DNA from 3 places in the Mycobacterium sp. NGS40 genome. Region 2 is predicted to be linked to each of the others. Evidence: predicted binding sites of a transcription regulator. Region 2 holds the regulator's gene; each other region holds the start of a gene.
The links. Region 2 encodes LexA, which represses DNA repair genes until DNA is damaged. Its sites were predicted from a motif close to CGAACANNTGTTCG; they were not measured.
Positions count from the first base shown of each region.

Region 1: the regulator LexA is predicted to act here: its motif matches at 1,399-1,412, upstream of ruvC (crossover junction endodeoxyribonuclease RuvC).
Region 3: the regulator LexA is predicted to act here: its motif matches at 7,374-7,387, upstream of AC5Y5O_RS03370 (error-prone DNA polymerase).

Region 1 is NZ_JCALDG010000018.1:5,116-15,313, reverse strand. It holds gene AC5Y5O_RS23710 (DUF4247 domain-containing protein) at 1-165, opposite strand, end outside; gene AC5Y5O_RS23705 (DUF2617 family protein) at 162-674, opposite strand; gene AC5Y5O_RS23700 (DUF4178 domain-containing protein) at 684-1,295, opposite strand; gene ruvC (crossover junction endodeoxyribonuclease RuvC) at 1,445-2,026, shown strand; gene ruvA (Holliday junction branch migration protein RuvA) at 2,023-2,637, shown strand; gene ruvB (Holliday junction branch migration DNA helicase RuvB) at 2,634-3,683, shown strand; gene AC5Y5O_RS23680 (DUF1304 domain-containing protein) at 3,739-4,125, shown strand; gene AC5Y5O_RS23675 (hypothetical protein) at 4,241-4,939, shown strand; gene car (carboxylic acid reductase) at 4,996-8,487, opposite strand; gene AC5Y5O_RS23665 (alpha/beta fold hydrolase) at 8,718-9,536, shown strand; gene AC5Y5O_RS23660 (glycosyltransferase family 4 protein) at 9,524-10,198, shown strand, end outside.
Region 2 is NZ_JCALDG010000017.1:3,013-13,210, forward strand. It holds gene sthA (Si-specific NAD(P)(+) transhydrogenase) at 1-323, shown strand, start outside; gene AC5Y5O_RS23005 (trypsin-like serine peptidase) at 324-1,145, opposite strand; gene AC5Y5O_RS23010 (proteasome assembly chaperone family protein) at 1,351-2,325, shown strand; gene AC5Y5O_RS23015 (alpha/beta fold hydrolase) at 2,361-3,392, shown strand; gene AC5Y5O_RS23020 (PhzF family phenazine biosynthesis protein) at 3,427-4,113, shown strand; gene AC5Y5O_RS23025 (peroxynitrite isomerase) at 4,117-4,602, opposite strand; gene nrdR (transcriptional regulator NrdR) at 4,608-5,072, opposite strand; gene AC5Y5O_RS23035 (LysM peptidoglycan-binding domain-containing protein) at 5,229-5,738, opposite strand; gene lexA (transcriptional repressor LexA) at 6,031-6,732, shown strand; gene AC5Y5O_RS23045 (sunset domain-containing protein) at 6,750-7,709, opposite strand; partial or broken gene AC5Y5O_RS23050 (LGFP repeat-containing protein) at 7,836-9,158, opposite strand; gene AC5Y5O_RS23055 (acyl-CoA dehydrogenase family protein) at 9,685-10,198, opposite strand, start outside.
Region 3 is NZ_JCALDG010000001.1:668,461-678,658, forward strand. It holds gene AC5Y5O_RS03340 (nucleoside hydrolase) at 37-1,065, opposite strand; gene AC5Y5O_RS03345 (SDR family oxidoreductase) at 1,062-3,056, opposite strand; gene AC5Y5O_RS03350 (histidine phosphatase family protein) at 3,076-3,789, opposite strand; gene AC5Y5O_RS03355 (MaoC family dehydratase) at 3,884-4,759, shown strand; gene otsB (trehalose-phosphatase) at 4,756-5,853, opposite strand; gene AC5Y5O_RS03365 (wax ester/triacylglycerol synthase domain-containing protein) at 5,895-7,238, opposite strand; gene AC5Y5O_RS03370 (error-prone DNA polymerase) at 7,402-10,198, shown strand, end outside.

The DNA of each region.
Region 1 (10,198 bases), on a different contig from region 2:
GCTGCACAGGTACCGCGTTGCGTTGGCGTCGCGCGAGTACTCGCGGTAGTTGCTCGCGATATAACCGGTAATGTCCTTCTGCAGCAGGATGATTCCGATCACCAACGACACCACCGACGCCGCGGCCAGCCCGCCGGCAAGCCAGAACAGTTGTTTGCGGCTCACGGATGCCACCGGCTGGCCGTGCGGACCACCACGCCGCCGGACCCGAGGGGTCGCTGCGGGTACAGATGCCACGTCTGCCAGCGCCAGCCGATGCCGTCGGGTTCGGCGGACAACACGGTCAGTGCGGCGTCATCGCCGGGGAAAGTGCCACCGAGCCAAGCGGTTTCGATTCGGCATCGGTCGCGAAGCTGGTGGGCCAATCTGCGAAACATGGCTTCGTCGAGCACGTTGGTGCGTGATTCCAGCGCATAGCCCGAGGCTTCGGCGCGCTCGGGCAGCGAGGAGGTGTCGCTCTCGGCGGTGCAGGACACCTGCTCGGAGAAGGTGGTCGCGGCGTGCTCGATCGTGACCAGATGTGAGGCGCCGAGCACCGCGAGCCGCAGCGCGCCGCCGTCGGGATGCCGCAGCGAATGGCTGGCCAGCAGCGGGGGTTCGGGCGCGTTGAGGGCAAGGCGCAACCTGCTCCCGGACACGTCGGCCGGAGCTACGGCGAGCTGATAGAGCGGCACCGCGCGGTCCTACGGGGAACCCGGCGTGGGCGCCGGGTAGACGGTGAGCTCGCCCGGCGACACCGGCTTGCCCGTCGAGACCTCCCAGGGCGTACCGGGTGCCCAGCGCTCGAAGGACAGCAGCGCGGTCTCGTCGGCGTTGACGCAGTCGACGAACTCCATCTCGCCACCGGCGGGCAGGCCGGTCGTGCCCTCGGTCGTATACGAGGCGCGACCGCGTTCCGTCTCGTGAAATGCGATCCCGTCGACCAGGTACTGATCGCCGGGCTGCAGGGTGACGTCCTTGCGGGTGACCCACATGACGAGCTCGAGGCGTCCGTCGTCTTCCTCGACGGCGAACCAGGTCGGCAGGTCGCCGCCTTCCAGCAAGTGCTCCCACCACACGAACGGTCCCTCGCGGAAGGTCACCGAACCGCGGACCACGTAGTCGACACCGCCGTAGCTGACGATGGCGCCGGGACCCAGTTGCCGGGGACCGAACTGTGGCATCGCGTCGAAGGAGAGCGGATCGCGTCGCCCGCGCGGCTGCGCCGCTGCCCGGGGACGTTTCGCAGCGACGACGAGTACGACGATGGACGCGATGAACAGCACCGCGGCCAGCACCACCAGCACTGTTCCCACGCAAACCCTCCCGTCGGGAGCGAACGTTGGCTTAAGTTAACAGCTTTTGGCGGGTCCTGAGGCGTGTCCTGCTCGGCGCCGTCGGACTCGACCGCTAGGCTATCGAACAGCTGTTCGGGCCACCGTTTTGCAGGAAGTGGAGTTGGAGCATGCGGGTGATGGGCGTCGACCCCGGACTGACCCGGTGCGGGCTGTCCGTGGTGGAAAGCGGGCGCGGCCGACATGTCGTCGCGCTGGACGTCGACGTGGTCCGTACCCCGTCGGATGCCGCGCTGCCCCAACGACTGCTGGCCATCAGCGACGCCGTCGAGTACTGGCTGGACACTCACCGTCCCGACGTGATCGCGATCGAGCGGGTGTTCGCTCAGCACAACGTGTCGACCGTGATGGGCACCGCGCAGGCCGGCGGCGTGATCGCGCTGGCGGCCGCCAGACGCGATATCGGCGTGCACTTCCACACGCCCAGCGAGGTGAAGGCCGCGGTCACCGGCAACGGCACCGCCGACAAAGCTCAGGTCACCGCGATGGTCACCAGAATCCTTGAGCTGCAAGCCAAACCGACGCCGGCCGACGCGGCCGACGCGCTGGCGCTGGCCATCTGCCATTGCTGGCGGGCGCCGATGCTGGCCCGGATGGCGGCGGCCGAGGCGATGGCCGCCGAGGCGCGCCAGGCCTACCGCGCCAAGTTGGCCGCCAAGGCCAAAGCTGCCAGGGCGGGGGCGGGTCGATGATCGCCTCGGTGCGCGGTGAGGTGCTCGAGGTGGCACTCGATCATGTGGTGATCGAAGCCGCCGGTGTCGGGTATCGGGTGAACGCGACGCCGTCGACGCTGGCCACGCTGCGGCAGGGCAGCGAAGCCCGCCTGATCACCGCGATGATCGTTCGCGAGGATTCGCAGACGCTGTACGGGTTCGTCGACAACGAGACCCGCGACCTGTTCCTGACGCTGCTGTCGGTGTCCGGCGTCGGGCCGCGCCTGGCGATGGCGACGCTGGCCGTGCACGACGCCGCGGCGCTGCGCCAGGCACTTTCCGACGGTGACGTCACCGCGCTGACCCGGGTGCCCGGCATCGGCAAGCGCGGCGCCGAGCGCATGGTGCTGGAGTTGCGCGACAAGATCCATGCCGGCGGTACGCCCACGGCGGCACCGGCCGGCGGCGGTGTCAATGGCCACGCCGTGCGGGGTGCGGTGGTCGAGGCGCTGACCGGGTTGGGCTTCGCGGTCAAGCAGGCCGAGGATGCCACCGACAGCGTGCTGGCGGCCAGTCGCGAAAAAGGCGAGCAGGCAACGACTTCCGACGTGTTGCGGGCCGCGCTGTCGTTGCTGGGTAAGACCAAATGAGCGACGAGGACTCCGAGGACTACGCGGATCGCGACCTGTCCCCGGCGCTGACCGTCGGCGAGGGCGACATCGACGTCAGCCTGCGGCCCCGCTCGCTGCGCGAGTTCATCGGCCAGTCGCGGGTCCGCGAACAGCTGCAGCTGGTCCTCGAGGGGGCCAAAAACCGGGGCGGCACACCGGATCACATCCTGCTGTCCGGCCCGCCGGGGTTGGGCAAGACGTCGCTGGCGATGATCATCGCCGCCGAGCTCGGGTCCACGCTGCGGGTGACGTCGGGACCGGCCCTGGAGCGCGCCGGCGACCTGGCCGCGATGCTGTCGAATCTGGTCGAGCACGACGTGTTGTTCATCGACGAGATCCACCGCATCGCGCGGCCGGCCGAGGAGATGCTCTACCTCGCGATGGAGGACTTCCGGGTCGACGTCGTGGTGGGCAAAGGCCCTGGGGCAACCTCGATTCCGCTGGAGGTGGCACCGTTCACGCTGGTCGGCGCGACGACCCGGTCCGGCGCGCTGACCGGTCCGCTGCGGGACCGCTTCGGTTTCACCGCGCACATGGATTTCTACGAGCCGGCCGATCTGGAGCGGGTGCTGGCCCGATCGGCCGGGATCCTCGGCATCGAGCTGGGCGCCGAAGCGGGTGCGGAGATCGCCCGGCGTTCGCGCGGCACGCCACGGATCGCCAACCGACTGCTGCGCCGGGTCCGGGACTTCGCCGAGGTGCGCGCCGACGGAGTGATCACTCGCGACGTCGCCAAGTCCGCGCTGGAGGTCTACGACGTCGACGAGCTCGGGCTCGACCGGCTGGACCGGGCGGTGCTGTCGGCGCTGACCCGCAGTTTCGGCGGCGGCCCGGTCGGGGTTTCGACGCTCGCGGTGGCGGTCGGGGAGGAGGCGACCACCGTCGAGGAGGTGTGCGAGCCGTTTCTGGTGCGCGCCGGGATGATCGCGCGGACGCCCCGCGGCCGGGTTGCCACTGCGCAGGCCTGGACCCATCTGGGTATGAGACCGCCGGCCGGGGTCTTGCAACCGGGGCTATTCGAGTAGGAGCGATCGCGAGCGCGGGGGGAAGCAGGTCGCGACCATCAACACAGGAGGCGCCATGATCACCGCCGGACTGGCGTTCGCCGCACTCGCCGCGTTGTTGCACGTCTACATCTTCACGATGGAGTCGTTGACCTGGACCTCGCCCCGTACCCGCGCGACCTTCGGTACGACGCCCGAGGAGGCCGAGACGACCAAGCTGCTGGCCTTCAACCAGGGCTTTTACAACCTGTTTCTGGCCATTGTCGCCGGTATCGGGATCGCCGAGATCGCGATCGGGCACCGGACCGCCGGTGCCGCGCTGGTTTTTGCCGGGATCGGATCCATGGCCGCGGCCGCGGTCGTCCTGGTGGTGTCGGCGCCCGACAAGGCCAGGGCCGCCGTGACGCAGGGCATATTCCCGGTGATCGCGATTGTGCTGCTGATACTCGGCCTGGCTTCGTAACACACGAAACACCGGCCACACGGGTCACGGCAGCGGGGCCGACCAGAGGTTATAACCGGGAACCGCAGGGTATCCACGCGGTGCTGAAGTAGTCCGGCGTCAATAGGGGGATGTAATGAACTACGCACAAGACGGCCATCCGGGCAGGTTGTGGATGCCACGCTCCCGCGGTGCGATTTGCGGGTTGATTTTGATCGTTCTGGGTGCTTGGGGTGCGTTGATACCGTTCGTCGGTCCGCACTTCAATTTCGCCTACACACCCAATCAAGAGTGGGCGTGGACCACGGCCCGCGGCTGGCTGGAAGTGCTGCCCGGCGCCGTCACCGCGCTCGGCGGCTTGCTGCTCGTATTTTCCGGGAACCGGGTCACCGCGATCGTCGGCGGCTGGCTGGCCGTGCTGGCCGGCGTGTGGTTCGTGATCGGTGGCGAGCTCGCTCCGATGCTCGGAATCGGATCCGCCGGAGATCCGATCGCCGCGACTGACCGCAAGCGCGCCGCGCTGGAGATTTCGTATTTCTCCGGTCTGGGTGCCTTGATCGTCTTCGTGGGCGGCATCGCGCTGGCGCGCCTGGCGGTGCGACTGGCCAGTGACATCGAAGCCCTGGCCCGGGTGCGCTCGGCGGCGCCGGCGGCCGGCGAACCCGTCTACATGTCGGGCCTGGAAGAGCCGCACCGTGAGGTGGAACCGGACGCCCTGACCACTCCGCGGGTGGAGGCGTCCGACGCGAAGGCCGGCGGATGGCGCAAACAGCGCGCCGGCGCCGCGCCCGCAGCGAGCGCGAATTACCTGCGCTGGCCGCATCCTCAGAGCTAATAAACCAACAAAAAAGTTCGCCGGCCCGTCCATCGGGCCGGCGAACTTTTTTGAACTCAGAGCAGGCCGATGAGCCGCAGGTCGCTGACGTACTTGGCGATGATCGGCGCGCCGATGTGCGGAATGTCTTTGTCCGGGCCGACTTTCGCGTCCTGGACCGCCGCACGGAAGCGATCGGTCGGTGCCATCGACCCGCGGATCGGGTGCTCGGGCTTCTGGTAGTTGTGCAGCAGCGGCAACAGCGACGCGTTGCGCTGCTTTTCGGGCAGGCCGCGCAGCGCTGTCTCGAACCGCGGCAGCCAGTCGCCGTAGTCGTCGATCCGCTGGATCGCGTTGCCGTCGGCGATCAGCCAGTCGACGAACGAGTCCATCGAGATGCCGTCGTCGTAGGGATTCATCACGTGGTAGGTCTGGAAGCTCTCCACATTCTGCGCACCGAGCGTCGAGATGGCTTCGGCGATGAACTCCACGGGCAGGCCGTCGTAGTGGGCCCGCTGCCGGCCGCCGTCCGCGTCGCGCTCGTAGAACGAGCCGGGCGCGATACCGGTGGCGACCAGGCTCAACATCATCCGGGTGAACATGTCCGGCACGTTGAGCTGACCGGCGTAAGTGGTGTCGGCCAGGATCATGTCGCAACGGAACACCGCTACCGGCAGGCCACACAGGTCGTTGGCCTCGCGCAGCAACACCTCGCCGGCCCATTTGCTGTTGCCGTAGCCGTTGGCGTAGCTGTCGTTGATCTGCCGGGTGGCGCTGATCTGGCGGATGTCGGCGTCCTCGGTGAACTGCCCGGGCTTGATCTGGTCGCCCACCCCGATCGTGGACACGTAGGTGTACGGCTTTTGCTTGGCCGTCAACGCGATTCGGATCAGCTCGGCGGTGCCCAGCGCGTTGGGGCCGAACAGCTCGCTGTACGGCAGCACGTGGTTGACCAGCGCAGCCGGGTCGACGATCAGGTCGACGGTGTCGGCCAGCCGCTGCCAGGTCTGCTGATCCAGGCCGAGGTTGGGCTCGCCCTTGTCTCCGGCGATCACCTCGAGGTGGTCGGCGGCCAGCTTCTGGTAGTGCGCCAGCAGTTCGGGGTCACCGCTCTCGAACGTCTTGTCCAGCCGGGCCCGTGCGGCGTTGTCGTCCTTGGCCCGCACCAGGGCGATCACCTTGCCGTCGACCAGGTCCATGCGCTCCAGCCAGTCCAGCGCCAGGTAGCGGCCCAGGAAGCCGGTCGCCCCGGTCAGCAGGACCGTGCGGACCTCGGTTGCCGGTGCCGACAGGTCCGGTGCGGCAGCCAGCGTCGCCGCGTCGATGAACTTGTCCAGCGTGAGATCACTGGCGTGTACCTCGCCCGTGCGGTCCTTGCTGGAAAGACCGTGCACCGCCGCGAACGTGGGTCGCTTGGTGCCCTCGCGCTCGGTTTCGATGTAGGCCGCGATCGAGGCCAGGTCGCTGGCCGGGCTGACGATCACGCCCACCGGCACGTCGATGTCGAAGATCTCGTGCAGCAGGTTGCCGAACGTCAACGCCGACAACGAGTCTCCACCCAGATCGGCGAAGTGAGCATCCGGGGTCAGCTCGGTGGTCGCGGCTCCCAGCAGCGCGGCCGCGGCCCGGGTCACCGTCTGCAGCACCGGGCCGGTGGCGCCGCTGCGGCGCAACTCGCCCAACTCGTTGGCCTGACCTTCGGCCAGCTCGGCGTAGCGTTGCTCGAGCCGTTCTCCGTACTGCTGCTTGAGCTTTGGCCACGCCAGCTTGCGGATACCGGTGAGCAGACCGTTCTCCAGCGTGAAAGGCGTTGTCTCGATCAGGAAGTCGCGCGGAACCTCGTAGGACTGCAGACCGGCCTCCTTGGCGACGGCCTGCAACGAATCGGCGATCGGCGCCTTGACCTCGTCGACGCCGTAGTGCGACAGCGCTTCCTGGGTGGGCACGACGACCGCCAGCAGGTAGGGGTGAGCGCTGTTGCCGTAGACGTAGATCTGCCGGATCAGCGGGCTGTTGCCGAACACCGCCTCCAGCTTGGCCACGGTGACGAACTCGCCCTGTGCGAGCTTGAGCACGTTGTTGCGGCGGTCGACGTAGACGACCTTGTTAGGCGCGATCTCGGCGACGACGTCGCCGGTCCGGTAGTAACCCTCGGCGTCGAACACGTCCGCGGTGATCTCCGGGCGCTTGTAGTAACCGGGAAACATGTTCTCGGTCTTGAGTAGCAATTCGCCGCGCGGATAGGGCCGGTCGGTGGCGAAGTAGCCCAGATCGGGGACGTCGGCCAGCTTGTAGTCGATGACCGGCGGACGCTGCACCTCGCCGTCGAACAGCACCATGCCCGCCTCGGTGGAGCCGTAGCCGTCGAGCAGGTGCATGTCGAGCAGGTTCTCCACCCAGGTCTTCAGCTCGGGAGAGGTGGGCGCCGAGCCCGTCATCGCGAAGATGAATCGCCCGCCCAGCAGGCCCTGTGCCAGCTCGTTCATCACGTCGGCTTCGTCGTCGCCGCGGGCCACCTTGCGCAGGTATTCGGCGTAGATGGTCTCCCAGATGCGCGGCACGAAGTTCATCTCGGTGGGCCGGACCAACTCGAGGTCCTCCAGCAGCGTGGAGAGGTCGCTGCGGGCGGCGAAGTACGCGGTGCCGCCGTTGCCCAGCGTGCCGTAGAGCACGCCGCGTCCCATGACGTGGCTCATCGGCATGAAGTTCAGGGTGATCGAGGCGGCCGTCTCACCGAACCAGTTACGGCTCGACCGTCGCCACATCTTGCCGACATTGCCCCGCGGATACATCGCGCCCTTGGGCGCGCCCGTGCTGCCGGAGGTGTAGATCAGCAATGCCAGTGCGTCGTCCTCGACGTCGGCGGCGGGGGTGGCAGGCAATGCCGTGCCGCGCTCCAGCAACTCGCCCAGCGATTCGACGGTCACCGCGGCCTCGGCCAGCCGGGTGGCCGCGCTCTGAACGGACTCGCGCTGGTCGTCGACTTCGGGGTGGTAGTCGAAGACCACCAGCTTGGCGGGACGGTGGTCGCCGCTCAGGATCAGCTCGACGGCATCGGAGAGCTGGTCGACGCTCGCGGCGAGCACAGCCGGCTCGGTCTCGGTCACGATCGGCTTGAGCTGCGCAATCGCGGCGCTGGTCTGCAGGGGAACCGATACCGCGCCGATCTGGGCCAGGGCGACGTCGATGGTAGTGAAGTCGACGCTGTTGAAGCCCAGCACGGCGACGCGGTCGCCGACGTGCACCGAGTCGGCGCTCAGCGCACGGCCCAGCGCGGCGGCGCGATCGCTCAGCTGACGGTAGGTGATGGTCTCGAAGCGGGGGAGCAGCTCGGCTGAGGTGCGCCCGGTCTTCGGGTCCTTGACGAACTCCACCACGCGCTGACCAAGGGCCGGGCGGTCGGCGTAACCATCGAGAACGGTCTGGATGACCTGCGGGAGGCGCAGTTCGGACTTCTCGAGGGCCTCGGCGACGGCCGGGTCGGGCTTGGCGGCGGCGAACTGTGGGTCGTTAGCGGTCAGGGCTTCGATGCGGCGTTCCAGCCGCTCTTCACGCGTAGTCGTCGACATAACAGTCCTCGCATCACTGAGAATTGGGATCCTTGGGGCGCCACACTGCGCCGACCTAAAGAACGTTAGCGAAGCTAAAGGTATTCCACAATGCTCCCGACTGCGGTCGCGAGTGTGAGATCGCCCACCTCGAGTTGCGGATCCCGCCGACTTCTGGCGTACCTGGTGGCCGGAGGTCGGTAGTTTCGCGCGTGCGCGCCGTTGCGCACTTCCCTGTAGAACGAGGATTGATGGCAGACCGTTCCGCCCGTGCGTGCTGGACTTACGGCGCCGCCGATGCCGCGCGCACGGTCGTGTTCGTGCACGGGTTGCGCGGCGACCACCACGGGATGGAGCCGATCGTCACTCACCTGCCCGGATTGCGGTCGGTGGTGCCGGACCTGCCCGGCTTCGGCGTTGCGGGGCCGCTGCAAGACGGCCGGCACGATGTCGAGGGTTACGCGCGCTGGGTGGCCGACCTGCTGGCGCAGCTCGGTGGCCGGCCGGTGCTCGCGGGCCACTCGTTCGGGTCCATCGTCGCGGCGGCCGCCGCCCGGACCGCGGACATCGCCGGGCTGGTGCTGGTCAATCCGATCGCCGGCTCGGCGCTGGCCGGTCCCCGCCGCGGCCTGACCGGGCTGACCGTCGGGTACCACCGGCTCGCCGCGGCGCTGCCGGAGCCGGCGGGCACGGCACTGCTGCGGCACCCGCTGCTCACGCGTATCGCGAGCTCGGCCATGACCACCACGCGGGACCCGGCTCTGCGGCGCTGGATTCACGCCGAGCACCGGCGCTACTTCTCGGGGTTCGCCAACCGCCGGGTGCTGCTGGAAGCCTTTTACGCGTCGATCGGGCACGATGTCGCGCAGTTTGCGCCCGAGATCGCCGTCCCGACGCTGCTGGTGGCGGCCGAACACGACGACATCGCGCCGCTGCCCGCGCAGCGAGAACTCGCCGGGCGGTTCCGTGACGCGCGCCTGGTCGAGGTGCCCGGCGTCGGGCACCTGGCCCATTACGAAGCACCGGCCGCCGTGGCCGACGCGATCTCGGAGTTCGTGTGCGCGTTGTAGTCGACTGCCGCTACGTCACGCCCGGGCTGCACAACGGCATCAGCCGCTACACCACCGGACTCGTGCACGCGCTGGCCGGGATGCATCCGCTGACGATGCTGATCAGCGACGAGCGGCAACTCGCGCAACTGCCGAACATGCCCTGGGCACGCATCAGCGCGCCGACGAGCATTCGGGAGCCGCTGGTGGCCAGGCAAGTCAACCGGCTGGAACCGGACGTCGTGTTCTCCCCGATGCAGACCATGGGCACCTGGGGACGCCGCTACGCGCTGCTGCTCACGCTGCACGACCTGATCTACTACCGCCACCGCACACCGCCGCCGGAGTTCGCCGCCCCGATCCGGCTGTTGTGGCGGCTCTACCACCTGGCTTGGTGGCCGCAGCGCCTACTGCTCGACCGGGCCGACGCCGTCGTCACCGTCTCCGACACCTCGGCGGCGCTGATCGCGGCCCACCGGCTGACCCGGCGGCCCGTCACCGTGGTGTCCAACGCGGCCGATCCGGTGCCCGATCCCACCCGGCTGCCGCGCACCCGCTCGCTGGTCTACATGGGTTCGTTCATGCCCTACAAGAACGTCGAAACCTTGGTGCGGGCTGCCGCGCGGCTGCCGGGTTATCAGCTGCACCTGATGAGCAAGGTCACCGTGGCCGAGCGCGACCGG
Region 2 (10,198 bases):
TGGAACTGACCAAGGCCTCGATCCCCTACGAGGTGGGCATGGCCCGCTATCGCGAGCTGGCCCGCGGCCAGATCGCCGGCGACTCCTACGGCATGCTCAAGCTGCTGGTGTCCACCGAAGACCTCAAGCTGCTCGGGGTGCACATCTTCGGCACCAGTGCGACTGAGATGGTGCACATCGGGCAGGCCGTGATGGGGTGCGGGGGCACCGTCGAATACCTGGTCGACGCGGTGTTCAACTACCCGACATTCTCCGAGGCGTACAAGGTGGCGGCACTGGACGTGATGAACAAGGTGCGCGCGCTCAACCAATTCCGCCGCTGACTAGCAGGTGTCGTCCAAGTCCACGGGTATCGGATCGCCCGGGCCGCCGGCTTCCGCGCGGGTCAGCAACTGGGCGATGTGGTCGTCGAACGGCGCGGAGTAGGACACGTTCTCGGCGCATCCCCCGCGTTCGAGTCCACCGATCAGCCCGACGACCGTCGTGCCGCTGACCCAGGGGGCCCCGCTGGTACCGCCGACGAGCCCCTGGCATACCAACGAGGGATATCCGGTGTCGGTCACCGCTGTGCTGCCCTGACAGCCGATCGGCGAGCCGCCGACGCCGGAGGGATAGCCCACCACGGTGACGCGGCTGCTGGGCGGTGGTGCGGTGCCCAGGGTCAGCGCCAAGCCGGCCCGCGCCTCCACCGATCCGCCATGGTCGCTGTTGACCCGCGCGATCGCGTAGTCGGCGTGCGGGTCTTTGCTAGCAACCCAGCGCGGATCCAGGTAGACGTTGTCGGCCGTCCAGAGATCGGGTGGCACCCCATCGCCGGACAAACCGGGCACGAAGGTGATCTGGGCAGCTCCGGCCAGGCAGTGCGCGGCGGTCAGCACCAGGTTGCCGGTCGCGGAATGCAGTACCGAACCCGTGCACACATGCTGGGTGCTGCCGTCCAGGAAGATTGCTCCCACCCGCCGGTCCGGATCCACCGGGGCCGCAACCGCGCCCGGCTCGGGCTGGCTGAGACGCTGGACGGTCTTACTCGTTTTCGGTGCCTGCGTGGTAGTGGGCAACGACACATGCAGCACCGGACGCCCGCACGACGCCAGTAACGTCGCCAGGCCGACCAGTGGGCATAGCAGCAACATCCGGACGCGCATCGATCCCCATCATGCCCGACCACAGCGGTGGAAGCGGAATTCCACGCTTGGCGCCGCGGTTGTAGATTTGCTGGACTAAACCGATCGGGCGGCATTGTTCCATCCGGATTACGTTCACGCGTCATCCCGTTTCGAGTAACAGTGCCTGTTGATTCGGGAGACACTGGGTAGGGCACCCTGGAGAAACCCCCGGGAGGAGGCAACGATGTCCAACGAGCGCAACGACGACGATCTCTACTACCAGCCAGGGCAACCCGGCATGTACGAGCTGGAGTTCCCGGCGCCGCAGTTGGTGACCTCGGACGGCCGCGGCCCGGTGCTGGTGCACGCTTTGGAGGGGTTCTCGGACGCCGGCCACGCGATACGGCTGGCCGCCACCCACCTGAAGGAAACCCTGGACACCGAGCTGGTCGCGTCTTTCGCGATCGACGAACTGCTGGACTACCGGTCGCGACGGCCGCTGATGACCTTCAAGACCGACCATTTCACCAACTACGACGACCCGGAGCTGAGCCTGTTCGCACTGCGCGACAGCGTCGGCACCCCGTTTCTGCTGCTCGCCGGGATGGAACCGGATCTCAAATGGGAGCGCTTCATCACCGCGGTGCGTCTGCTGGCCGAACGGCTGGGCGTGCGCCAAACCATCGGCCTGGGCACCGTCCCGATGGCGGTCCCACACACGCGGCCCATCACGATGACCGCGCACTCCAACAACCGCGAGTTGATCACCGATTTCCAGCCGTGGATCTCCGAGATCCAGGTCCCGGGCAGTGCGTCGAACCTGCTGGAATACCGATTGGCACAGCACGGGCACGAGGTGGTCGGATTCACGGTTCACGTTCCGCATTACCTGACGCAGACCGACTATCCCGCCGCCGCGCAGGCGCTGCTCGAGCAGGTCGCCAAGACCGGGTCGCTGGAGCTGCCGCTGTCGGCGCTGACCGAGGCGGCCGCCGAGATCCGGGGCAAGATCGACGAGCAGGTCGAGGCGAGCGCCGAGGTCGCTCAAGTGGTGGCCGCACTCGAGCGCCAGTACGATGCCTTCATCGACGCTCAGGAAAACAGGTCGTTACTAACGCGCGACGAGGACCTTCCTAGCGGCGACGAACTTGGTGCCGAGTTCGAGCGATTCCTAGCCCAACAGGCGGAGAAGAAGCGCGACGACGACAACCCGGCTTAACCGCCCTGCGGGGCGCGACAACAAGGGTGGGCGAGATGACTGAGCGGAAGCGCAAGAGCAATCTTCGTCCAGTGCGCGAAGTGACGACTCCCAGGCTCGAGTTCCGCACCATCCACGGATACAAACGTGCCTTTCGTATCGCCGGCTCCGGGCCGGCGATTCTGTTGATTCACGGCATCGGTGACAACTCCACGACGTGGAACACCGTGCAGGCCAAGCTCGCTCAGCGGTTCAAGGTGATCGCCCCCGACCTGCTGGGGCACGGACGGTCCGACAAACCTCGCGCGGACTACTCGGTGGCCGGCTACGCCAACGGAATGCGCGACTTGCTGTCCGTGCTCGATATCGAGCGCGTGACCATCGTCGGTCACTCCCTCGGCGGCGGGGTGGCGATGCAATTCGCTTACCAGTTCCCACATTTGGTCGAGCGGCTCATCCTGGTTGCCGCGGGCGGTGTCACCAAGGACGTCAACGTCGCCTTCCGGTTGGCTTCGCTGCCGATCGGGACGGAGGCGTTGGCACTGCTGCGGCTGCCCCTGGTGTTGCCGGCAGTCCAGCTGGCGGGGCGGCTGGCGGGCCTGGCGATCGGATCGACCGGCTTGGGCCGCGATCTTCCGAACGTGTTGCGCATCCTGGACGACTTGCCCGAGCCGACGGCCTCATCGGCCTTCAGCCGGACTCTGCGGGCCGTGGTCGACTGGCGCGGGCAGATCGTCACGTTCCTGGACCGATGTTATTTGACCGAGGCCATCCCGGTGCAGATCGTCTGGGGCACCAAGGATGTGGTGGTTCCCGTCCGCCATGCCTGGATGGCACACGCCGCAATGCCCGGCTCGCGCCTGGAGATCTTCCAGGGTTCCGGCCACTTCCCGTTCCACGAAGACCCGGCCCGTTTCATCGACGTCGTCCAGCGCTTCATCGACACCACCGCACCCGCCGAATACGACCAAACCGCGCTGCGCGAGCTGCTGCGCACCGGCAGCGGTGAGCGCACGGTCACCGGCCCGGCCGACACCCGCGTCGCTGTGCTCAACGCGATGGGTTCCGACGAGCGCAGCGCGACGTAGACAATTCGTTTGACCGGGCCCGTACAGTCGGGCCATGGGCATCGACGTGACGGTGTTGCGCGTCTTCACCGACCGAGACGGCAACTTCGGTAATCCGTTGGGCGTTGTCGACGCCGGTCAGGTCGCGCCCGCCGATCGCCAGCAGCTGGCCACCCAATTGGGTTACAGCGAAACGGTATTCGTCGATCTACCGCCGGCCGGAGCCACCACCGCCCGTACCACGATCTACACGCCGCGCACCGAGATTCCGTTCGCCGGGCACCCGACCGTCGGGGCGGCATGGTGGCTGCGCGCGAACGGTACGCCGGTCAACACGCTTGCGGTGCCGGCCGGCATCGTGGGGGTGCACTACGAGGACGACGTGGTGGGTGTGCGCGCCCGCCCGGAATGGGGCCCGGAGGTGGGCTTCCACGAATTCGAGTCCGTTGACCAGGTCCTCGCTGCCGACACCAGCGAATTTCCCGACGACTCCGCGCATTACCTGTGGGCCTGGATCGATCAGTCCGCCGGGGTTGTGCGTTCCCGGATGTTCGTCGCGAATCTCGGTGTGCCAGAAGACGAAGCGACCGGCTCGGCGGCCATGCGGATCACCGGCCATCTCTGCCGCGACCTGAGCATCATCCAGGGCAAGGGATCGATGCTGGAAACGTCGTGGAACCCCGAGGGCTGGGCCCGCGTTGCCGGCCGCGTCGTCAACGACGGTGTGACGCAACTCGACTGAGATTCAGGACTTGCGGTGCAGCTCCGCGGACAGATGATGCTGCAGGGGCTGCCCGACCGCACCCATCCGCACCGAGTAGGAGAGCTGGTCGCCGTCGATTCGCACGGTTCGGCCTAACGCGGAAACCTCTTTGGCGGTCGGGGTCAATCCGACCGACGTGGTGGCCAACTCGATTTCGATGACGCCGCCGGTCACCCGGTAGGACCCGACCTCGATTTCGGTCACGCCGCTGGGGTGGGCCAGCACCATCTCGACGTGGCCGGGCCGCGGCACCCGAAGGTAGCCGGTCTCGGCATGCATCGGCTTGCCGTCGTCGGCCCCTTTGGTCTTTTGCCCGTATGCCAGAAACGGTTTCCCCACATGGGAAAACACGATTTCCTCGAGATAGTCGAAGGGCTGGATGGTCGGGTATTCGCCGGAACCGCGGCCGGCCCAGGTGCCGAGCAGCGGCGCGAGCGCCTCGAGATCCGGATGCAGGTCCGGGGGCATCGCGGTCAACTCGGTGTCGATACTTGGCGGTGCTTGCGGAGCGCGGCGATCTCGCGCTCGAAATCGTCGGCCGACGAAAAGGACCGGTATACCGAGGCGAACCGCAGATAGGCCACCTCATCCAGGTCACGCAACGGGCCGAGGATCGCCAAGCCGACCTCGTGGCTGGGAACCTCCGGCGATCCGGCGGCGCGGACGGTGTCTTCCACCTGCTGAGCCAGTAGATTCAGCGCGTCCTCGTCTACCTGGCGGCCCTGGCAGGCGCGCCGCACACCTTTGATGACCTTTTCGCGGCTGAACGGCTCGGTGACACCGCTGCGTTTGACGACGGCCAGGATCGCGGTTTCCACGGTGGTGAACCGGCGTCCGCACTCCGGGCAGGATCGGCGGCGCCGAATGGCTTGGCCTTCATCGGTTTCCCGGGAGTCGATCACCCGGGAGTCGGGATGGCGACAGAACGGGCAGTGCATGACCGCTCCTTCGCTGTGCCGGCATCTCGGAAGAACACTCCGAGCGTACCCGTGCGCTCCCCGGGCGGGCCAATGTAGCCACGACGCATGCGCCGTCACTGACGGCAGGACCGAGGAGCCTTGGCGTAGAGCGGTTTTCGCGATACGCGGCTACGGTCAGCCGACCGGCGCGATCAGGGTCTGGCCGGCAGCCAGCGCCGGGGAACTCAGGTTGTTGAGTTCGCGGATGCGGTCGGCGACCTGGCGGGCCGGCGCTTCCGGCGCGACCCGGTGCGCTACATCCTGAAGCGATTCGCCCGGCTCGACCTGCACGACCGACAGCCGGTCCGGAACAGGAGCAGCCGCGGAGTCGCCGTTGGCGATCTGACCGAGATTCGCGACCAGGCCCAACCACAGCGTGATGACGCCGGCCATCAGGGCCAGACCCACCGTCGTCCCCAGCGTGACCGGGCGGCGGCGATGCGGTGCTTGCGACTCCGCGACACCGGTACCGCGGTAGCGCATCGGCGCTCCCGCCGGCCGGGCCTGCACCGACCGGCGCGACCGCAGCACGCGCTCCTGCTCGTAGCGGGGCCGTGCGACGTCATAGCGAGGCCGCGCGACGAGCCCATCGCTGGGGCGCCGCATGGTGCTGGTCCGCGGCGAGACTGTATGCATGAGCGTCATGGTGCGTTCCTCCGGTCGTCGAATCCTCGCTCGTGTGTTCGACACTATCGCTCGTGTGTTCGAAATCCGAACATTTGAGCGAAGCGTGTCGCACGGGCCAAACGCTAGACCCCGCCACCGACAACTTCTGCCGGTCGCCGTCCCTTCCATGCAGCACAGGTACCCGGTCTACGCAAAAGTTACACACGTGTGATTCGGCCGTTCTAGGGTCTTTAGCCACTATGTGCTTGCCATGACACGCCAGTCGAACACATGTTTGATTCTTCGGGTCAGGGAGGCTACATTCAGTGCCATGAGCGACAGCAACGACACCTCGGCAACCGGCCCGGACGGCCGCACGCGTTCCGTGGATTCATCGCTTACCCAGCGGCAACGCACCATCTTGAATGTCATCCGGGAGTCGGTGACCACCCGTGGTTACCCGCCGAGCATCAGGGAGATCGGCGACGCCGTCGGCCTGACATCGACCTCTTCGGTGGCCCACCAGCTGCGCACCCTCGAACGCAAGGGATATCTGCGCCGGGACCCGAACCGCCCCCGGGCCGTCGACGTCCGCGGCGCCGACGACGCGGTGGCGGCCGCGCCGGCCACCGAGGTCGCCGGGTCGGACGCGTTACCGGAACCCACGTTCGTCCCCGTGCTCGGGCGCATCGCGGCCGGTGGACCGATCCTGGCCGAGGAAGCCGTCGAGGACGTCTTCCCACTCCCCCGCGAGCTGGTCGGCGAGGGCACGCTGTTCTTGCTCAAGGTGGTCGGCGACTCGATGGTCGAAGCCGCGATCTGCGACGGCGACTGGGTGGTGGTGCGGCAGCAGAATGTCGCCGACAACGGCGACATCGTCGCCGCCATGCTCGACGGTGAGGCCACCGTCAAGACGTTCAAGCGCGCGGGCGGTCAGGTGTGGCTGATGCCGCACAACCCGGCGTTCGATCCCATCCCCGGTAATGACGCGACCGTGCTCGGCAAGGTCGTGACGGTGATCCGCAAGGTATAGCGCCGTGCGCTACGGCGTCAGTCGGCTTTCACGAAGCCGTTGACCAGCGCGGCTTCCTCGCTGGAAAGCCAGATCTCGGCGAGCGTGTCGTGGTAGAGGTCGCTGCCCGGCGTGTAATAAAGGCCGAAGCGAGCACTCGCCTTGATCGGGTAGCCGTCGGGCATCTGATACGGGTCCTCCAACGGCAGGTGGATCGTCGGGCGCCCGGCGGGGCCTAATGCCCCGATCGCCGCCACCGGTACTACGTCCGCCTCGTCGTCGGCATCCGCGGCTGCATGCCGCCCCGCCGCTCTGGGTGCGACGCCGGCCGCGGCGCCCAGCGCCGCCGCCAGGCTGGCTGCGGCACCACCCGCGGCGGCTCCAGCGGCCCCGCCGGCAGCACCGGACGCGCCACCGGCGCCGGCCAGATCAGGAGGCGTGTGCGGCACGGCGACATCGGGGTACGCGGTCTCCTGCTCCTCGGCGGGGTAGGCGGCCTCGTCCTCCTCGGCGCCCGGGAAGCCCGCCTCCGGGTAAGCGGCGGACGGGTAAGCGGCGCCCGGATAGCCCGCCTCCGGGTAAGCGGCGTCCTCGTCGAGGAGTTCGGGATAGCCGGCCTCCGGATAGGCGCCTTCGGGTGAATAAGCGCCTTCCGGGCCCGCGGCAGCGGCGTATTCGTCCTCGGCGACGACGTCGGGATACGCGCTCTCCGGTACGTCGGGACTAGCCGGATAGCCGACTTCCGGCAGCTCATCGCCGTAACCGGCGTCGGACAGATCGTCGGCCGACACGACTGGGATGGAATCGGTGTCGACCGAGTCGGGATCCCGCTCGTCGACCGCCAGCTCATCCCATTCTTCCTCGGTGACGGGATGCGACGGCTCGTCATACCCGCCGTCCTCGTCGATTTCGGCCGTTTCGGGTGCGTGCGGCCACCTGGCCAGCGGCGCGTGCTCGGCGTCCCGGAGATCCTGTTCGTGGGTGTCGGTGAACGACATGTGCTCGGCGTAGTCGGGACCCCAGCGCGGCTCACCCGTGTCCCCGTAGCCGCCGACGGCGTCGCGCTCCAGGTCGTAGGGTGCGCTGTTGCGACCGGCACGATGCCGGCGCCAGCGCAACGCCACGAACACCGCCAGCAGCACCAGAATCAGCAGCGGAACCAGGGCGAACAGATACCACCAGCTCCAGCTGAACCACTTCTTGGCGTGCGCGGGCATCGCCGAACCGCTCGGCTGGTTCTGCCCCGACACCTGCAGACCCGATAGCAGCGGAGCCAGGTTGGCCGGGTCCGTGGAGAAGGTGTTCTTCGCGCGGTTCCACGAGATTTTGCCGCCGGTGAACTTCTGCGAGATCACGTCGCCGTCGACGGTCTGATCGCCGACCGGCGCGCCCAGCTTTCCGGTGGGACCACGCAGCTTGTCCCAGGCGGCCTTCATGGCGCCGCGCACCACGAAGGCGCCGTGGTCGGAGGTCCAGAAGATGACCGGCTTGTCGGCCCCGGAGAAGGTGGCGATCCGGCTGTTGGGGCTGATGCCGCCGTCGGATTCGTTAGCGGTCGGGAAACCCAGGTCACTGCTGACCGGGCCACCGACCGACTCGTACTTCGCCAGGATGTCGCTTTCCAGCGCGCTCGCACCGGTCGCCGGGCTGAAGAACACCTTGCCGCCGGCGAAGTTCTGGACGATGCCGTCACCGCCGATGGGGTTCGGACCGCCCTGCTTGGCGCCCAGCGGACCGTTGGCACCGCCGGCCGCGCGCCAGGCCATGTTGATGGCCGCGGTGGGATCGATCGCTACCTGCAGGCCCTTGAGCTGCTCGGCCAAATTCGCTGGCTCAGTGGTGAATTCCTTGGTTTTGCGGTTCCAGGAGATCTGGCCGCCGCTGAACTTCTGCGAGGACACTTCGCCGTCGTAGGTCTCATCGGAGACCGGGGCTCCCAGGACGCCACCGGAGCTGCCGAGTTTGTCCCAGGCGGCGTTGAGGGCGCCGCGCACGACGAACGCGCCGTGATCGGGCGTCCAATAGATCACCGGCTTGTCGCTGGCCGAGAACGTCGCCACCCGACTGTCCGGGCCCGCCAGACCGGGCACCTCGTTGATGGTCGGAAAGCCCAGATCGCCGCCGGCCGCACCGCCGAGCATGTCGTATTTTTCCAGGATCGGCCCGTAGATGAATTTCGCCCCGGTGGCCGTGGTGAAGAAGAACTTGCCGCCGTCGAAGTCACACGCGAAGCCGTCGGCAACCGGGTAGACGTCGCCCTTGCGGGGACCCAGCGGAGAGGTGTCGCCGCCGGCCTTGGTCCACTCGGCCATGATGGCGGCTTCGGCGTCACCGATCGGAGACGCCGAAGCGGTAGGTGCCAACAGCACGATGGCCAACGCTGTGGTCGCCACGCTGATGAGCGCCCGACCAGCGAGCCTGCGCACGTGACCTCTCTTCCCGTTCACCAAGCCTCCCAGCCGACGGATATGCCCTTTTGTATGGCCATGCCCGTACCCTGCGGCCCCTGCGCGCGGTTGGTGCCCCAAACGCGGGTTACGAACCCCACCGAGTTCGTATTATCGCCGGGCTCGCATAACTTTGCTCCAGCGAACAAGAAATACGAAGGCAATTCGCGAATATTACGAAAACGGAGACCACTCCGATGTCGAAATGATGCGGGACGACGATCATGTCGCGACCGATCCTGCCTCAAGACACGCCGGGGGCGGGTGATTACGCGCTCCGAGCACCCGATGGACATGCGCCGACCGTACGCGAGGCGCCGGCTATCCACTCGAGCAAAGGAGCTATTCATGGGCATCGACTATTTTGCCGTAAACCCAAGCAATGACAGCGTAAGCCGACTATTTGTGCGTGGTTCGTGTCACCATCCGCACGGATACCGCGCGTCTGCCGACGATTCGTTGTTGCGTGACAGCAAGATTGGTCCACCGACGCCGACGTTAGCCGATATGCGTCATGATCACGCGGCTAGACCCCGAGGCTGCGCCCGACGATCTCCTTCATGATCTCGGTTGTGCCGCCGTAGATCGTCTGCACCCGGGCATCGAGATAGGAACGAGCAACCGAGTATTCGCGCATGTAGCCATAGCCTCCGTGCAGCTGCAGACACCGGTCGATCAGATGCACCTGCTTTTCGGTGGAGTACCACTTGGCCATCGCGGCCTGCTCTGCCGTCAGCTTCTTGTCCAGGTGCAGCCGCAGGAACTCGTCGACCATGATGCGCACCACGGTTGCCTCGGTCGCCAGCTCGGCCAGCACGAAACGGCTGTTCTGGAAACTGCCGATCGGCTTGCCAAAGGCCTTGCGCTCCTTGGTGTATTGCAGCGTCTGTTCGAGCACCTGCTCCATCGCCGCGGCGGCCATGACCGCGATGTTGATCCGCTCCTGCGGCAGGTTCTGCATCAAGTAGATGAAGCCCTTGCCCTCCTCACCGAGCAGGTTTTCGACGGGAACCTTGACGTCGGTGAACGACAGCTCCGCC
Region 3 (10,198 bases), on a different contig from region 2:
GCGGGTTCTGTCAACGGAAGCCGGCAGCCGGGCCCCTCAGCAGCCGAGCCGCCGCGCGAAGGGCCCCACACGTTCGATGAACCGTTCGAAGAATGCCGCCGGATCGACGCCAACTCCAATGCGCGCGTTAGGTTCTCGGCGCCAGTCCGTTACCGTCATGCCGCGGGTCAGGGTGCCGGCGAGCTCGATGTCCACCCGCCCGGAGCGGGTCGCGATGAGTTCGGGATCCAGCGCGACCGCCGCGGCCAACGGGTCGTGCAGATGTGCCAGATACCCGTGGCCGTTGTCGTAGTAACCCTCGAGGTAGAACCGCAGGGCGTCTTCGATCACTCGGATCACCGGATTGGACGCCGTCGATCGGGTGCCCCGTCGGTCGTCCACGCTCATGATCGTCGACGTCGATCCCGCGGCGTCGGCCAATCTCGCCAGGACTTCCGGCGTGATCGCGACGTTGCGCGTCAGATCCAGGCCGCACAGGATCGGAAGCTGCTGCGGGCCAAGGTTTTCGCTGGACCAGGCCGCGAGCACCTCGGCGGCCGCCTCGGGGTCCACGCTGATGTTCCATTCCGCCACCGCGGTGGTGTTACCGATGTGGTCGTAGGAGCCGCCCATGATGACCAACCGGCGCAACAGCGTTGGCAGTGCTGGCTCGGCGCGCAGCGCCAGTGCCAGATTGGTCAGCGGGCCGGTCGCCACGCCGATCAGCTCGCCGGGGAACGCCTGCGCCGCGCGCACCCAGGCGGTGGCCGAGTCGTAGTCGGTCAGCGCCGCGTTGCTCGGTGGCACGTCGGCATACCCCAGGCCGCACGGGCCATGGACTTTGGATGGGGTGCGCAGCGGGCCGGCCAGTGCCTCGTCGGCGCCCTTCGACACCGGGACGCCGGTGGCTTGGCACAGCTCGAGGAGGCCGAGATTGTTGGCGCAAACCTGTTGTACGCCAACATTTCCCCCGGTCGAAGCGATGCCGACCAGATCGGCGTCCGGGCTGGCCAGCAGGTAGATCAAGGCCAGCGCGTCATCGACGCCGGTGTCGACGTCGGCGAACACCGGCGAGGACTGCGTCACCAATGAACCCCGGGTACCAGGCGGACCGCCTTGCGGACCGGCCGGGGGACCCCGATGCGGCCGACAGCACGCACCGGGCGTTTGGGCCGCCTTTTCTGCGCAGCGCCGACTGCCGGCGAAACGCCGAGCGCGGCAGCGGAATCGGGGTAACCCAGATAGACCTGGTGCAGAATTCGCCGCGATGTCCGGGGCAACAGGTAGTTGCCGGCCTCGGCCAGGGTGCCCAGTGGCGTGTCGATGCGCGCCGGCTTCTCGACCAGTCCGCGCACCACCATCGCGGCCGCCCGTTCGGGGCTGATCGGCGGCACCGGGTTGAGCCGCTGCGAGGGCACGATCATCGGCGTCTTGACCAGCGGCATATGGATATTGGTGAACGTGACGTGGTCGGACAGCGTCTCCGAGGCGACCACGTCGGAAAACGCGTCCAGTGCGGCCTTGGTCGGCAGATACGAGCTGTACTTAGGGTTTCGGGCCAGCACGCCCGCGCTGGAGACGTTCACGACATGGCCGAATCGGCGCTCCCGCCAATGCGGTAGCAGCGCCAGCACCATACGGACGGCACCGAAGTAGTTGACCGCCATCACCCGCTCATAGTCGTGCAGCCGATCGGTGGAGTTGACCACCGAACGGCGGATCGAGCGGCCCGCGTTGTTCACCAGGTAATCGACATGACCGAAGCGGCCCAGGATGTCCTTGATGGTGTGCTCCACCGATACCGAATCGGTGACATCGCAGGTGAAGGCGTGGGCCTGACCGCCGTTCGCGCGGATCTCGGCGACCAGCTCGTCGAGCGCGGAGCCGTTGCGGGCCAGCGCGAACACCGTGGCGCCCCGTTCGACGACCGCGATCGCCGATGCCCGGCCGATGCCACTGGATGCGCCGGTGATGATCACGTGCCGGCCCTGCAGCGGACCGTCCGGAGCGTCGCGGCGGGCGCGGTCGGGATCGAGATGCTCGGCCCAGTACCGCCACAGCTTGGGCGCGTAACTGGCGAACTCGGGCACTTCAATGCCAGTGCCGCGCAGCGCATTTTGCGTCTTATCGCTGACAAACGTGGGAATCAGGTCGACGAGATCCAGCACCTCGGCCGGAATCCCGAGCTGGGTGGCCGCCATGTTGCGTACCCGTTTGACCCGCCCGGTTGCCTTCAGCACCGGCGCAGCTACCGAGCGGGGCAGTGAGCCGCGCAGCGCGGGCAGTCCGGCGGTTTTGGCGACGCCACGGTAAATACCGCGCAGCCCAATGGTTTTCGGCGAGGTCAGGTGGAAAGTCTGCCCATCGGAGCCGTCGACGTGCATCAGTGCGACGAGTGCGTCGACGACATAGTCGACCGGGACGATGTTGGTGCGCCCGGTGTCGGGCAGCATGATCGGGGTCAACGACGGCAAGATGGCCAGCTTGGACAGCACGCCGAAGAAGTAGTACGGGCCGTCGATCTTGTCCATCTCGCCGGTGCGTGAGTCGCCGACCACGACGGCCGGCCGGTAGATGCGGTAGCGCAGCCCGGGTTGCGACCGGACCAGCAGTTCGGCCTCGAACTTCGTCTGGTGGTAGGGCGTGGGCAGCAGCTGGCCGACGTCGAAGTCGTCTTCGGTGTACTCGCCGTCGAAATCTCCCGCCACGGCGATCGACGACACGTGGTGAAGCGTCGCGTCCAGGCGTCGCGCCAGCTCGATGACGGCGCGGGTGCCCTCGACGTTGGCGGCGCGCTGTTCGGCTTCGCCGGCCGTGATGTCGTAGATCGCCGCGCAGTGCACGAGATGGTCGACCCGGCCCAGCTCGGCCAGCCGCTCGTCGGTCAACGTCAGCTCCGGCAGCGCACCGACCAGCGGTTTGGCGCGTTCACCCCACTGTGCGGCGAGGCGTTCGAAGCGCCCCAGCGACTGGGGCCGGACCAAGACCCACACGTCGGCGTCGGGCCGAGTATCCAACAGGCGAGCTACGACGCGGCGACCAATAAACCCGGTACCGCCGGTAACGACATACCGCATGGGGTCATGGTAGCGGGGATCAGCTGAAGCTGCGGATGCCGTCCCACTCGACCAGCGTCCACCCGTCCGTCGGGTTTCCGGTGAGTACCACGCGGCCGACGTTCGGCAGCGGATGGGTGCTCAACAGGCTGCTCTTGCCGTTGCGGGCATTCATCAGCGTCCACGCCATGATCGCGGTGCCCTGGGAGAACACCACCGGTTTGCTGTGGCCGCTGTTATAAACCTTGTTCACCGCGGCGGTGAACTCGTTGTTGAACTGCTTGCCGCTCACCGATCCCGGGATGCTGTCCGCGATGTCGCCGTTGATCCAGTCCGCCGGCGCCAACAGGTACGTGGTGGCCGCCATCGATTGAGGTTTGCCGTTGTACCAGCCGGCATTGAGCGCCTGCACGCCGCTCAGGACCTCCACCTGTTTGCCGAGTTCACCGGCCAACGGCCCGGCGGTCTGCTGCGCCTCGGCCATCGCGGAGGCGTAAACGGCGTCGAAGTCGTTGCGACCGCTCTGGTGGGCCAGCTGCTGGGCCTGGCCCCTGCCCTCGGCGGTGAGGCCGGGGCCGGGGGGATCAGTGTTGATGACGCCGTCGGCATCGGCCTGGGTCTGGGCGTTTCGGATGAACGTCAACGTGATGGCGCGCGCCTGCGTCGACCCCCCGCAGGCACCGACGATGAGCGTTGCGGCGAGTACGGCCCCTGTTTTCCAGAAGGCCTTTCCGATCATGCTGCGCGTGGCCATGTCGATAGCCTGCCCTGCCGACAGCCCCATGGGGAAGGGTTTGCAATGGTTGAGTGCGCAGAAGCGTGAATCTGGTAGTCGAGAGGAGACTCGCATGGCGATTGACCCGAGTGCTGTCGGTGCGGTGACCGAGCCGAAGTTGTTCGACTGGACCGACCGGGACACCCTGCTCTACGCCCTCGGCGTCGGCGCGGGGCTCGATGACCTGTCGTTCACCACCGAGAACAGCCACGAGATCACCCAGCAGGTGCTGCCCACCTACGCGGTGATCTGCTGCCCGGCGTTCGGGGCGGCGGGCAAGATCGGAGATTTCAACTGGGCGATGCTGCTCCACGGGTCGCAAGGGATCCGGCTGCACGCGCCGCTGCCCCCGGCGGGCAAGCTCTCGGTGGTCACCGAGGTCACCGATATTCAGGACAAGGGCGAGGGCAAGAACGCGGTCGTGATGCTGCGCGGCCGCGGCACCGACCCGGATACTCAGGAGCTGATCGCCGAAACGTCGACCACCTTTGTGGTCCGCGGCGCGGGCGGGTTCGGTGGGCAACCGGGTCAGCGCCCCCTCGCGCCGGAATTCCCGGATCGCGAGCCCGACATCACCCGGGCCCTGCCCACCCGCGAGGACCAGGCGCTGATCTACCGGCTCTCCGGTGACCGCAACCCGCTGCACAGCGACCCGTGGTTCGCCCGGGAGTTGGCCGGTTTCCCCAAGCCGATCCTGCACGGGCTGTGCAGCTATGGGGTGGCGGGCCGCGCGCTGGTCGCCGAGCTCGGCGGCGGGCAGGCCGCGAACATCACCTCGATCGACGCACGCTTCAGCTCGCCGGTGTTTCCCGGCGAGACCTTGACCACACTGATCTGGCGTACCGAGCCGGGCAAGGCGGTCTTTCGCACCACGGCTTCGGGTGCCCACGGCGCCGAGGCGGGACGAGTCGTGCTCGACGACGGCGCGGTCGAATACGCGCAGAACTAGCCGGCGGCGGCCAACTGCCGCGCCAGGCGATCGACGAAGTCGGCCGCGGCGGCCGGGCTGTCCAGCGCGAACAGCGCGGCGGTGGCCCGGTCGCCGTCGTCGTTGTGCCGCACCAGGATTGGGATTCCGTCCGGGTGCACCGCGTCGAACGCGTCCTCGTCGGTGATGTCGTCGCCGAAAAAGATCGGTGTCAGGCCCGCCGATACGTCCAGGTGTTCGAGGACCCAGTGCAGCGTCTTGCCCTTGTCCCAGTCGATATCCGGGCGTAGCTCGATGACCTCGCGGCCGGTGGTCACCCGAAGCGCATCGCGCTGACCCGCGGCGCGCACCGCTGCCGTCACCTCGCCGACGCGGTCTCGCGCCGCGTTGCGATAGTGCACGGCAACGCCAAACCGCTTGTGCTCCACCCTGACCCCCGGAATCGACCCGAGCCGCTCGCGCAGCTGGGCGGCCGCGGATTCCAGCACCGGTATGGCCGCCGCGGCGGCGTCGTTTTGGTGATGGGTTCCGTCGGGCGCGGTCAGTTCGAATCCGTGGCTGCCGGCGTACCAGAGACCGGGCAAGCCGACGCGTGCCGTGACGTCGGCGAGGTCGCGGCCGGACAGGATTGCCACCGGGCAGCGCGCGGCCAACCGCTGCAGCGCGTCGGCCGCACCGGCGACCAGCTGCGCCGAGTCCGGGTCGTTGACGATGTCCGAGAGTGTGCCGTCGAAGTCGAAGAACACCGCCGGCCGTCGGGCGGCGAGGTCCTCGCCGAGCAGCTGCGACGCGTCGGGCAGCTGCGACATCCGCAGGTCCCCGGTGCGGACCGCGACGTCACTCAGGTCCTGCGCATCGATCACCAGAGCGAATCCGGCATCGCGCGCGGCCGTGGCCACCGACTCGCTGGCGGCGACGACCACACTGCGGCCGGCCCGCACGCCCAGCCGGTCGGCGGTCGCGGCCGGGTCCTCGACGCCCAGGGCGACGTTCACCCCGGCCTCGCGCAGTCGCGCGACCGGCGCGGAGTCGACGTTCAGCTCAAACAGCACCGCGTCGTGGCGGCGCGGGTCGATGGTGACCGATGGCTCCGATACTGACTCCGATGCAGGCACTGACCAACCATCTCACGATGATCAATGCCGCCCGGGCCGGGTCAGTGGCGCGCTCGCGCGGTCGGGTGGGTGCGGGGCACACCGGCCCGCGGCGTGCCGGCCCGGCGCTTACGGCGATCCTTGGTGAACAGCAGGACGGAGTCTTGGCTCAGTGCCGTCAGTCGCGCCATCTCGCGTTCGATGCCGCTGGCGAGCTGCTGAAGTTCGGGGGCGGCGTCGTAATCGGCGGTGATCCCGAAGATCAGCTCGTCGCCGTAGCTCAGCACCGCGACTCCGCTGGACAGCTGCGCAGCCGTCGGCGGGATCGGCAGCAGGCGTTCCACGGTTGCGCCCATCAGCCCCAGCCGGTGCCGAGGCCCCGGCGCATTGGTGGCCAGCGTCACGATGCCAGGTTGTGGGAGCCGGCTCACGACCAATCGAACTGCCTTGGCGCACAAGGTGAATGGCATGGAACTGGTTGCCAGGTCCACGATGCTCGTGGGCTGCCGGACCGGCGCCGGCTGGTTCAGGCTGTTGTGCACAATTCGCAGCCGCTGCACCGGATCGTCATGCTCGACGGGCAGATATCTCTTCTCCAGAGTGCGCAACGAACCCGCGCGCGGTTGTTCGCCGCGGTGTAGCAGCACGGCCCGGAACCCCTCGGTGATGGCGGCGAGCGCGACGTCGTTGGTGGTCACCCGGAACTTGCCGCAGACCGCGTCGACCGCGGCGAGGGGAACGCGTACCGTGCCGTAGCGGCGCATCGTGACCGCCGGTCCGGTCGACGACGCACGGGCCGCCGACCAGACCGTCTCGGCCAGCGTGCTGGTCACGGTGGTTGCGGCGGTCGAGGCTCGCCAGAGCGTCTCCGCCCAGCCCCGCTTCGGGGCTGGGGTCGAATCATCCTCGGGTATAACGTTATTAGCGAACATCTCGTTGCTGGCGTCGTCGCACAGCCTGGTGAGCAGGTGGGCCGCGGGCGTGGCGCCGGCGAGGTGATGGTGAACCTTCATCAGGATCGCCCACTTGCCCCGCAGCCCCTCGATGACCCAGCACTCCCACAGCGGCCGGTCCAGTTCGACGGGGCGTTCCAGGGCGTGGGCGATCGCTCGAGACAGGTCGGCCTCATCGCCGGGGCGGGGAACCGCGACCCGGCGCAGGTGATGGGCGAGGTCGAAACCCGGATCGTCGGTCCAGTGCTGGGCACCGCTGAACGGATGTGTCCGCAACACCTGGGTGCATCGCGGTATCGACTGAATGCGTTCTGCCAGAAGCGCTTTGAGGCGTCCCAGGTTCGGGACGGCGCCTTCGACGATGGCGACCGCGCCCGTCGCCGTACTTGCCTGCCGGTCGGGGTCCGCCGCAGTGCGAAAGCCCGAATCCAATGCCGTGGTCAGCTGTACCATTTTCAGTTCCCGCCCTAGTTGCCCCGTACCAGTATCGGTCGCCACGCCCCCGTCGCGGTAGGTCCCAGTCCGTTAAGACTGTGTTTAGAAGTTGAAGACCCGTTTAACAACCGCTTGAGCAACCCCGCGCCAAATCGAACATGCGTTCGATACACTGTGGGGTGTGGGTTTCAGCAATGAGCCGCGGAGTTGGGCGGAACTCGAGCGGCTGCTCGACGGCAAGCCGCGCCAAGCCGGCGCGCCCACCCCATCCGGGCCGGCGCAAGAGGCCCCCTTCTCGCACAAGCGTCCGGCCTATCGACCACCGGACGGGGGCCGCACGGCCCGCTCGTCGGTCGCTCATTCCGTTTCGTATGCCGAGCTGCACGCGCATTCGGCATACAGCTTTCTGGACGGCGCCAGCACGCCCGAGGAGTTGGTCGAGGAGGCCGCCCGGCTGGATCTGCGGGCACTGGCGCTGACCGACCACAACGGTCTGTACGGGGCGGTGCGGTTCGCCGAGGCCGCCGCCGAACTCGACATACGAACCGTGTTCGGTGCCGAGCTGTCGCTGGGATCTTCGTCCGTATCGCAGGCTCGTACCGAGAACCCGGATCCACCCGGCCCGCACCTGCTGGTGCTGGCCCGCGGGCCGGAGGGGTACCGGCGGCTGTCGCGGCAGCTGGCCGCGGCGCATCTGGCCGGTGGCGAGAAGGGCAAGCTGCGCTTCGACATCGACACGTTGACCGAAGCCGCGGGCGGGCATTGGCACATCCTGACAGGATGCCGTAAAGGCCATGTCCGCCAAGCGCTTTCCGATGGCGGGCCGGACGCCGCGGCGGCGGCGCTGGCCGACCTGGTGGACCGCTTCGGCGCGGGCCGGGTCAGCATCGAGTTGACCCATCACGGCCAGCCGCTCGACGACGAGCGCAACGCGACACTGGCGGAGCTGGCGCCGCGGTTCGGGGTCGGCGTCGTCGCGACCACCGGAGCACATTTCGCCCACCCCTCGCGGCGGCGGCTGGCCATGGCAATGGGCGCGATCCGGGCCCGGCAGTCACTGGAATCGGCCGCCGGATGGCTGGCCCCGCTGGGTGGTTCACACCTGCGGTCCGGCGAGGAGATGGCCCGGCTGTTCGCGCAGCGGCCCGAGGTGGTGACCGCCGCGGCCGAACTCGGCGAGCAGTGCGCGTTCGGGCTGGCGTTGATCGCGCCTCAGCTGCCGCCGTTCGACGTGCCGGACGGGCACACCGAGGACAGCTGGCTGCGGCAGTTGGTGATGGCGGGTGCACGCGACCGCTACGGGCTCCCCGAGAGTGCGCCGCGCGCGTACGCCCAGATCGAGCATGAGCTGAAAGTCATTGCCCAACTGAGTTTTCCGGGCTATTTCCTGGTGGTGCACGATATAGCCCGGTTCTGCCGGTGCAACAACATCCTGTGCCAGGGCAGGGGATCGGCGGCCAACTCCGCGGTCTGTTACGCCCTGGGTGTGACCGCGGTCGATCCGGTGGTCAACGAATTGTTGTTCGAGCGCTTCCTGTCGCCGGCCCGTGACGGGCCACCCGACATCGACATGGACATCGAGTCGGATCAGCGCGAAAAGGTCATCCAGTACGTCTACGACAAATACGGCCGCGACTATGCCGCCCAAGTCGCCAACGTCATCACTTACCGAAGCAAGATCGCGGTGCGCGACATGGCGCGCGCCCTGGGCTACTCGCAGGGGCAGCAGGACGCCTGGAGCAAGCAGATCAATCACTGGAACGGGCTGGCCGACGCTGCGGACGTCGAGGGCATCCCGGAACAGGTGATCGACCTGGCCACCCAGATCCGGAACCTGCCGCGGCACATGGGCATTCACTCCGGCGGCATGGTGATCTGCGACCGTCCGATCGCCGACGTGTGCCCGGTGGAGTGGGCGCGGATGGAAAATCGCAGCGTCCTGCAATGGGACAAGGACGACTGTGCGGCCATCGGTTTGGTGAAGTTCGACCTACTCGGTCTGGGCATGCTCTCGGCGCTGCACTACGCGAAAGACCTGGTGGCCGAACACAAAGGCATCGAGGTCGACCTGGCCCGCCTCGACCTCTCCGAGCCGGCGGTGTACGAGATGCTGCAGCGCGCCGATTCCGTCGGGGTGTTCCAGGTGGAGTCGCGGGCACAGATGGCCACCCTGCCCAGGCTGCGGCCGCGGATCTTCTACGACCTGGTGGTCGAGGTCGCACTGATCCGGCCCGGGCCCATCCAGGGCGGGTCGGTGCACCCCTACATCCGGCGGCGCAACGGCATCGACCCGGTGGTCTACGATCATCCGTCCATGGAGCCGGCGCTGCGAAAGACGCTGGGAGTGCCGCTTTTCCAGGAACAGCTGATGCAGCTCGCGGTCGACTGCGCCGGCTTCTCGGCCGCCGAGGCCGATCAGTTGCGCCGCGCCATGGGGTCCAAGCGTTCGACCGAGCGGATGCAACGGCTGCGCGGCAGGTTCTACGAGGGCATGCGCGCATTGCATGGCGCCACCGACGAGGTGATCGACCGGACCTACGAAAAGCTGGAAGCGTTCGCCAATTTCGGCTTTCCGGAAAGTCATGCGCTGTCCTTCGCGTCGTTGGTGTTCTACTCGTCGTGGTTCAAGCTGCACCACCCGGCCGCGTTCTGCGCCGCGCTGCTGCGTGCCCAGCCGATGGGGTTCTATTCACCGCAGTCGCTGGTGGCCGATGCGCGCCGGCACGGCGTGCTGGTGCACGGCCCGGACGTCAACGCCAGCCTGGCGCACGCCACTCTCGAGAACGCCGGCACCGAGGTCCGCCTCGGGCTGGGTGCGGTCCGCCATATCGGCGACGACCTCGCCGAGCAATTGGTCGAAGAGCGAAAAGTCAACGGCGCGTTCGCATCTCTGCTTGACCTGACCACCCGGTTGCGGCTCTCGGTGCCGCAGACCGAAGCGCTGGCCACGGCCGGGGCGCTGGGCTGCTTCGGGACAT